2 regions of the Bacillus luti genome follow, and region 2 is predicted to be linked to the other one. Evidence: riboswitches for the same ligand, from Rfam matches in the RefSeq annotation. Region 2 holds a riboswitch; the other holds the start of a gene.
The links. Region 2 has a riboswitch for cyclic di-AMP ahead of EUC40_RS22140 (SipW-dependent-type signal peptide-containing protein). Riboswitches for the same ligand answer to the same signal wherever they lie in the genome.

Region 1: another riboswitch for cyclic di-AMP. It lies ahead of EUC40_RS16930 (APC family permease); the one in region 2 lies ahead of EUC40_RS22140 (SipW-dependent-type signal peptide-containing protein).

The regions. Positions count from the first base shown of each region.
Region 1 is NZ_CP040336.1:3,332,981-3,337,408, reverse strand. It holds gene EUC40_RS16940 (hypothetical protein) at 1-443, opposite strand, end outside; gene panE (2-dehydropantoate 2-reductase) at 618-1,562, shown strand; gene EUC40_RS27445 (hypothetical protein) at 1,618-1,746, opposite strand; cyclic di-AMP (ydaO/yuaA leader) riboswitch at 1,886-2,032, shown strand; gene EUC40_RS16930 (APC family permease) at 2,177-4,003, shown strand.
Region 2 is NZ_CP040336.1:4,367,242-4,371,669, forward strand. It holds gene kdpB (potassium-transporting ATPase subunit KdpB) at 1-758, opposite strand, end outside; gene kdpA (potassium-transporting ATPase subunit KdpA) at 772-2,439, opposite strand; gene kdpF (K(+)-transporting ATPase subunit F) at 2,459-2,539, opposite strand; gene EUC40_RS22140 (SipW-dependent-type signal peptide-containing protein) at 2,536-2,640, opposite strand; cyclic di-AMP (ydaO/yuaA leader) riboswitch at 2,738-2,883, opposite strand; gene EUC40_RS22145 (hypothetical protein) at 3,145-3,375, opposite strand; gene EUC40_RS22150 (hypothetical protein) at 3,392-3,778, opposite strand; cyclic di-AMP (ydaO/yuaA leader) riboswitch at 3,872-4,019, opposite strand; gene thiD (bifunctional hydroxymethylpyrimidine kinase/phosphomethylpyrimidine kinase) at 4,264-4,428, opposite strand, start outside.

The DNA of each region.
Region 1 (4,428 bases), 1.0 Mb from region 2:
AATTCAATTGCTTCTGATAATGTCATGTTTGGAGCGGTTTCTACTTCTGTCCGAATTGTTAAGAAGCCAAGCTCATAAGGACAAAGTGTTACGTCAATAGAATGAATGTTGAATGGAACGGAAATAAGATTTGTTGTTAAATGTCCAGTTAAGTTAAGATCTTTAGAATAGCGCTGCAATCCTTTTTGATGCTCTGAGTGAGGAAAGAGTATTTTATTTGTAAATGAAAGATAATATGCTTCCATATTTTGATGTGAAACTTGAAACTTTCCGTAGTATGTATTTTCATTTTCAAGATGATCGAGTCGAAAAGGGTGAAAATCATTTTTCTGTAAGAAAGGGAACATATTTTGTTCATATCCAGTTTTAAAAGAAAACGGGAATATAAATTGAAATATAGCTGTTGTTACATCTTTTTCCTCGATTGTTTGTATTGCCTCCATTTACTTTGTTTCCTTTCATATATGCTATAAAAACAACATGCCCAAATTCATTTGAAAATAACCACTGTTTTATACTTGATTAAGAATGAAAATTCTGCTTATTTAGTGAGGGACATGTATAATGTTATGTATACGAAATGTTATAAAATTGTATTTTGAAAAGGGGGATGTTGTATGCGTATTTTAGTATTAGGAGCGGGTGGCGTCGGAGGATTTTTTGGTGGCCGATTAGTCGAAAAAGGGGAAGATGTTACGTTTCTTGTTCGCAGTAAAAGAAAACAGCAATTAGAGGGAACGGGACTTGTTATTCGTAGTGTGAACGGGGATTTTTCCTTTCAACCGAAATTAATAACGAAAGAAGATCGAACTTTTCCGTTTGATGTTATTTTATTCTCAACAAAAGCGTATCACTTAAACGAGGCAATTCAAGATTTGAAGCCGTTTGTAGGTGAAAATACTATGATTATTCCATTGTTAAATGGCATTGCTCATGTATCACTATTACAAAAAGAATTTGGCGTGGAAAAAGTGATTGGCGGTTTATGCTTTATCGAGACGACGCTAAACGATCAAGGAGAAATTGTACAAACTAGCGCTGCCAATAGACTTGTGTTTGGAGAAATGAAGTCTCAAGATTCAGAGAGAATACAGCATATCGCTAGAGCATTTGCAGGTACGAAATCTAGTTTTGTTTTAAGTGAAAATATTATGCAAGATATGTGGCATAAATATTTATTTATTACTGTAATGTCAGGTGTGACAACATTAATGCGTGCACCAATAGGACCGATCCGTGAAAGCGAAGGTGGACACGATTTTATCCGAAACTTATTTAAAGAATGTGTGCAAATTATGAGATATATTGGGGCACCACTTAAGGATGATATTACAAAGGAACATATGAAAACAATTGATAAAATTTCATATGATATGAAGTCATCGATGCAGCGTGATATGGAAAAAGGTTCGCCTATTGAAGGGAACCACTTACAAGGGTACTTACTAGATGTAGCAGAACAATTTTCTACAGAAGCACCATTATTAGGAGCAGTATATCAAAATTTGAAAGTGTATGAAGAAATGACCTTTAACAGATCAGCGATACAATTGGATGTATGAAAAAATAAAAAAGAAAGCAATATATAAGTGTATTGCTTTCTTTTTTTATGACAAATTATTTATTTCTTTTCGTTCTATCTGTCAAATTTATTTCCTGTTCACGTTTACCGTATAATTGATTAATTTCATTTGCTAACGCATCTAAATAGGAATCGGAAAAAATAGGCTTCTTTTCTTTAGACATATGAGTCTCCTTTATCGATTTTTTAGTATTCATTATGTATATTTACCGGCGGATTATGCGCAATCATTTTAATTTTTTCTTTTTCAAAATTTTTGTTTACATTTTGAAAATAAAGGAGTATTATAATCCACAGTTTCAATTTTCTAAATCGCTGAAACCGCATGGTACGGGGGACCCGTTCTTACGGATTAATTCTTAATCCAATGGGGTGAATCCTTGAAAAAGGTAGGGCTACTCATAGGCCCGAATCCGACAGCTAACCTCGTAAGCGTTATATTGAGAAGGAAGGTGGAGCTTGTGCGACAAAAAAAATAATGTCTACAAGTCTATTTCGCTATGGCTTGTAGACATTTTTTGTTTTCCGAAGAAATGGTTTACTGGCTGTAACAAGCAGAATCGTTCGTACAAAATTATTGGAGAGTGGACAGCTGTGGTTTCATCTATTAAAAGATTTTTAATTGGAAGGCCGTTAAAATCAACTGAGTTAGGAGAGCAAAAGCTTAATAAAACGAAGGCACTAGCCATTCTATCTTCTGACGCATTGTCATCAGTTGCATATGGTCCAGAGCAAATATTAATTGCACTAGCAGGTCTTGGAGCAATCGCTTATTGGTATTCTATTCCGATAGCTGTTGGGGTATTAGTATTATTGACAGCCCTTATTTTATCTTATCGCCAAATTATTTTTGCTTATCCGCATGGCGGGGGCGCATATGTTGTATCAAAAGAAAATTTAGGGATGAATCCAGGCTTAATTGCTGGAGGATCTTTATTAGTCGATTATATTTTAACGGTTGCGGTAAGTGTGTCTGCAGGTACAGATGCGCTAACATCTGCTTTTCCTAGTTTACATGCACATAATGTAATCATTGCGATTATATTTGTTATATTTATTACCATCTTAAATTTAAGAGGCGTAACGGAATCAGCTTCTGTTTTAGCATATCCGGTTTATTTATTCGTTTTAGCACTATTTATATTAATTGGTGTAGGGATATACAATATTTTAACGGGTCACGTTTCACCAACTTTACACACGCCGATTGGAACACCAGTTGCAGGAATTAGTTTGTTCTTACTGTTACGAGCATTTGCATCAGGTAGTTCTGCTTTAACAGGGGTTGAGGCGATCTCAAACGCAATTCCAAACTTTAAAGATCCTGCACCAAACAATGCAGCAAAAACATTGCTTGCAATGGGTGCATTACTTGCAGTTTTATTTTCAGGAATTGTTTTCTTAGCTTATTATTACGGAATTACTCCAAGTAAGGAAGTAACAGTTGTTTCACAAATTGCTGAACAAACATTTGGACGTAATTTCATGTACTATTTTATACAAGGTACAACTGCTTTAATATTAATTCTTGCTGCAAACACAGGATATTCTGCATTTCCGTTATTAGCAGTTAACCTTGCAAAAGATAAGTTCATACCGAGAATGTTTACGATTAGAGGAGACCGCTTAGGTTACTCAAACGGTATTATTATACTTGGAATCGCTTCAATTATTTTAATTGTAGCTTTCCAAGGGCAAACAGAACATTTAATTCCGTTATATGCAGTAGGTGTATTTATTCCATTTACACTTTCTCAAAGTGGTATGGTATTAAAATGGCTTCGTGAAAAACCAGAAGGATGGGCTTTAAGATTAACGGTCAATTTAATTGGTGCAGTCATTAGTTTTATCGTAATGAGCATGTTCTTTTTAACTAAATTTGCACAAGTTTGGTCAATTCTTATTTTCTTACCTGCTATCATCTTCTTGTTCCACCGAATTAAGAAGCATTATGATGCAGTAGGAGACCAACTAAGTTTAAAAACTTGTGAGCGAATTGTTCCGATTGAAGGAAATGTAATTGTCGTTCCTGTAGCTGGTATGACACATGTAGTAGAAAATTCATTAAACTATGCGAAATCTCTTTCAGCAGATCAAGTTATCGCTGTATATGTTGCTTTTGATAGAGAAGAGGAAAAGAAATTTGAAGAGAAATGGAAGAAGTGGCAACCTGAAGTAAGGCTTGTTACATTACATTCTCATTATAGAAGTATTATTCAGCCGTTAACTAAATTTATTGATACAGTACAATATAAAGCGAGTGAATCAAATTACCGAGTTACTGTAGTTATACCACAGTTCATTCCGAAAAAAGGTTGGCATAACATTCTTCATAATCAATCTAGTTTACTCATTCGTGCGTATTTACTCTATAAGCGAAATGTTGTTATTACGACAGTTCCATATCATTTGAAAAAGTAAGAAGATTTTTAGGGATAGCTTCAAGAAATTGAAGCTATCCCTTTTATGTATATGCTATGCATAATTGCATATGAGTTAAAAAGATATATTGATATAATTTTTGTGTCTATGAGTAAGTAGAGGTTTTTCTTGTGATATATGGATATTTCAATTGAAAAAGTGAAGCGGATTATATTTTGAAATAAAGACATGGAAGCTTGAAAATAAAGGGAATGAAAATACTTCTTTACGTTATATAAATAGCTGTGTTTAAATGACCTTACAGTACAAAACTTACATGAAAGCAAACCGAAATTTCATATTTACGCACGTTATTTAGTTTAAAATGAATAATATTTTTATGTAATATATTCACTGTGTGAATGTGGAAATTGCTATAAAATAGAAATTTTATACAATGTTATTCATACTAATCACATATGAAA
Region 2 (4,428 bases):
ACAACAACGATTAAGAAAATAAGCGTTAAACTCGTTAATACTGTATTTAAAGCAATTTCATTCGGCGTTTTTTGACGAGCAGCTCCTTCAACTAACGAAATCATTTTATCAATAAATGATTCACCAGGATTACTCGTAATGACAATCGTAATTTCATCACTTACGACCATCGTACCGCCTGTTACGGAACAAAAATCACCACCCGCTTCTTTTATTACAGGAGCTGATTCCCCTGTAATCGCAGATTCATCGACAGACGCTAATCCTTTTATTACTTCCCCATCACTTGGAATCATTTCTCCTTGTTTTACAATAACAACATCACCTTTTCTCAGATCCGTTGCTGAAACTTGAACAATGTCTCCATTTTCTTTTACAACATTTGCAAAAACATCTTTCTTCGACTGTTTTAAAGAATCGGCTTGTGCTTTCCCCCGTCCTTCCGCTAATGCTTCTGCAAAGTTAGCAAATAAAACTGTAAATAATAGAATAAGAGAAACAGTTATATTAAACCATCCTGGTACACTACTAGAACGACTTGGAAGAAACGATAAAATGAACGTAATGATAAATCCAATCTCCACAACGAACATAATCGGATTCTTGATCATGACTTTCGGACTCAATTTCGCAAAGGATTGTTTCATCGCATGTATCACGATATCACGATCCATCGTTTTCGCTTGTCTAACTTCATCTTCTACAGCATGTATTTGTGACTCATTTACTCTTTTTTCTTTTACTACTACCGGTCTCATCATTTACCCTCCATTACTTCAATGTAAGAAATTCTGCAATTGGACCGAGTACTAACATCGGGAAAAATGTTAATGCACCGACAATTACAATTGTTCCGATGAAAATGCCGCCAAATAAACTATTATCCGTACGGAACGTTCCGACTGTTTCTGGTACAACCGTCTTTTCTTTCAATGAAGCTGCAACAGCTAGCATCGTAATTAAACTGAAATAGCGGCCTAAAAACATAACTAAACCAGTTGTAATATTCCAAAACGGTGTATTATCCGCTAATCCTTCAAATCCAGATCCGTTATTCGCAGCTGACGATGTATATTCATATACCACTTGCGTCAAACCGTGGAAACCGGAATGAGAAATAGCATCCGTCCCTAAACTTGTTGAAAGAGCTAATGCTGAAAATCCTAAAATGAGCAATGGATGAAATAAAATTGTTACCGCAATTAATTTCATTTCCTTACCCTCAATTTTCTTACCTAAAAACTCTGGTGTCCGTCCAACCATTAACCCAGATATAAACACTGCGATAATCGCATACATAATAATGTTCACAAAACCTGCTCCAACGCCGCCATACACTGTATTTAACATCATATTTACAAGTGGAACTAACCCGCCAATTGGTGTTAACGTATCGTGCATCGTATTAACAGCCCCTGTTTCAGCAGCTGTCGTTACAGTCGCATAAAGAGAAGAGAATACAGTTCCGAACCTTACTTCTTTTCCTTCTGTACTTCCTTGTACATGTTCAATACCCATTCCATTTAATGCCGGATTCCCGTTTAGTTCAGATGTCGTAATCGTTATAAATCCTAGTAGAAACACCATGAATAGTGAAACAAAAAGGATGCGCCCTTGCTTTTTATTCCCTACCATTCGTCCGTACGTAAATGGAAGTGCTGTTGGCAATAACATCATAAGCATCATTTGCAAAATATTACTCATTTGTCCTGGGTTTTCAAAAGGATGTGTAGAGTTTGCTCCGAAAAATCCACCACCGTTATTCCCAAGTTCCTTAATTGAAACAAATGATGCAACAGGTCCGCGTAATATACTTTGCTTTGCCCCATCAATTGTTTGTGCTGTAACTGCCCCGTCTAACGTTTGTGGTACACCAAGTGCGACAAAGAATAGTGCCGCAATAAATGCGATAGGAAGAAATACTCTCGTTAGTGCTCTCGTAAAATCAACGAAAAAGTTACCGAGTTCTTTTCCAGCAAGTCCTCTTATAAATGCCATAACGAGTGCTAACGTCGTTGCTGGTGCTGCAAACATTAAAAATGTAATTCCAATTAATTGTGATAAATAAGATAAACCATTTTCACCGCTATAATGCTGTAAGTTTGTATCAGCCATAAAACTAATTGCTGTATTAAAAGCAAGCGTAGGCTCCATTCCTTCAATGTGTGCTGGATTTAATGGCAATACTCCTTGTAGTCTGAAAATGAAATACACGACAACAATCATAAATCCATTTAATAAAACTAATGATAGTGCGTACTGTTTCCACGTTTGATTGTATTCTTTTACACCCGTAATTTTAAAAATAAGTTTTTCAAAAGGCCCGAATACTTTATCTAGCTTTTTACTACCTTGAAAGGCTTTCTCTAAATAAATTCCCGTTGGCTTTGCCACAAGAATAAACAATAGCATTGTAATAACGACTGCAACCCAGATCATAATGAATGACTCCCCCTAATTAAAACTTTTCCGGATTTAATAATGCATACACTAAGTACACCGTAATTGCTGCAACAATAACCGATAAGGCAATCATCATGATTGCTTACCTTCTTTCACAACTTTATCTGACCAACTCGCAAGACTTGCCATCGATGCGACTAACACAACAAAAATCCCGATCATTACAACATCTAACATAACTATCCCTCACTTCTTTTTGTTAAAATTTTCCATTAAAATATTAAAAAAGAACACTAAGCTCTACTTAGTGTTCGAAATGAACAACACAAAGTAAACCTCCTCTCTAAACGCTTACGAGGTTAGCTGTCGGATTCGGGCCTAAAGAGTAGCCCTACTTTCAAAACTGAAAGATTCACCCCAAGTGACGATGCACAAAATTGGTTCCCCCGCTCCATTTCTGGAACTCAGCGATTTTAGGTTTTTTTGGAAATTTTATGAATGATTTATGAGAGTAAATATACTCCTCTATTTTTTACTTGTAAAGAGCTAAATTACTGAAAATAAGAAAATATCCATCTATTTAAACGCTTACATTGAGTATTATTAATATTATTTCATCTATTTTCTCGCCTTTTCTTTATTTTTCACAGAAATGATCTTTTAAATACGAAATAAAAAGAGCGAATGACATGAAGTGCATAGCTTGTTGCACTTCGCATTCGCTCTTTTTTCATTCAACTTTTAGTCTCCTCGTAAAAATGTACGCAAATTTCTCCCGCGAATATAAACTTGTGACAATTCTGAATGGAGCTGCTCATATTCGATAACATCTGTTTTTAAATATAAAGCATCTTTCGATGGCAATATGATATATGGCCTTGGAAAAATAGGATCGAGCACCACCAATTCTTGAACTCGATCTACCGATACTGCCCAACGATTCGCTATATCTCCTAGTAACAACACCTTCATCTTCTTTTCCCCCACCCTATTCAAAAAATAAAAAAGCAATATTATCACAATTCGTAAACACGACAAATGTAGCTCCAATTGCTTCATAGAGCCTCGCTGGATATCGTTTATTCCTTGTAACAACAGTAATAGGTGCTTGAAAAGAAAAGCGAATGTGTTCTGTAAAGAAACTAATGATTGGAAGCTCATCCCCTAGTAAAATCACCTTCTTAATACACTCACAAATACTAGTAAAATCCTGCTCTTTACTACAACTATACGTCCAGTCAAACCCACAATTCCTCACTTCAGCCGCTATCTCTTCATTTGCTGTAAAAATAATTAACTCATGTTGAAAGGCTACTAAATCTATTAAACTATTTACCTTGCTTTCTTCTCCAACACAAATAAGTGTTAGTTCCATGTACCTCATCCTCCTTAGCATAAAAGAACCCAAGCATAGATTGATATTCCCCTATACTAATCAGATCGATGAAGTGATGTATCCATCATGGCACCGTCCTCTCTCAAGACGCTTACGAAGTTAGCTGTCGGATTCGGACTTTGAGAGTAGCCCTACTTTCAAAATTGAAAGATTCACCCCAAGTGACACTGCACAAATTGGTTCCTCCGCTCCATATAATTGGACTCAGCGTATTACAAAAAATATATTCTGGCTGATATATTACTCCTATATTTGGAAAAAGTAAACAGAAAAAAAGCCAGTTATAAAACTGACTTTTTACTTACCTACACACTCGTTTTATTCACTTTATCCCGCATTAACGGGCAGTAAAACTTCCACCTCAAAATTCGGCTGGAGCAAAGAAGTTAGGTGGCAGATCAACTGCCCGTAAACGCCCGATTGGTTCAACTAATCATCAGTAGGGGATGAACCCCCCACACTGATTATAGTTTCACTTTATACGCAAAATGATTCGTCGGTCCATGACCACTACCGATATTCAACGGATTTTCAATTGCTATACTAATAAATCGTTTCGCTTCTTGAACTGCCTCTTCCATCGAGTATCCTTTCGCAAGTCCAGCTGTAACTGCAGACGCGAATGTACA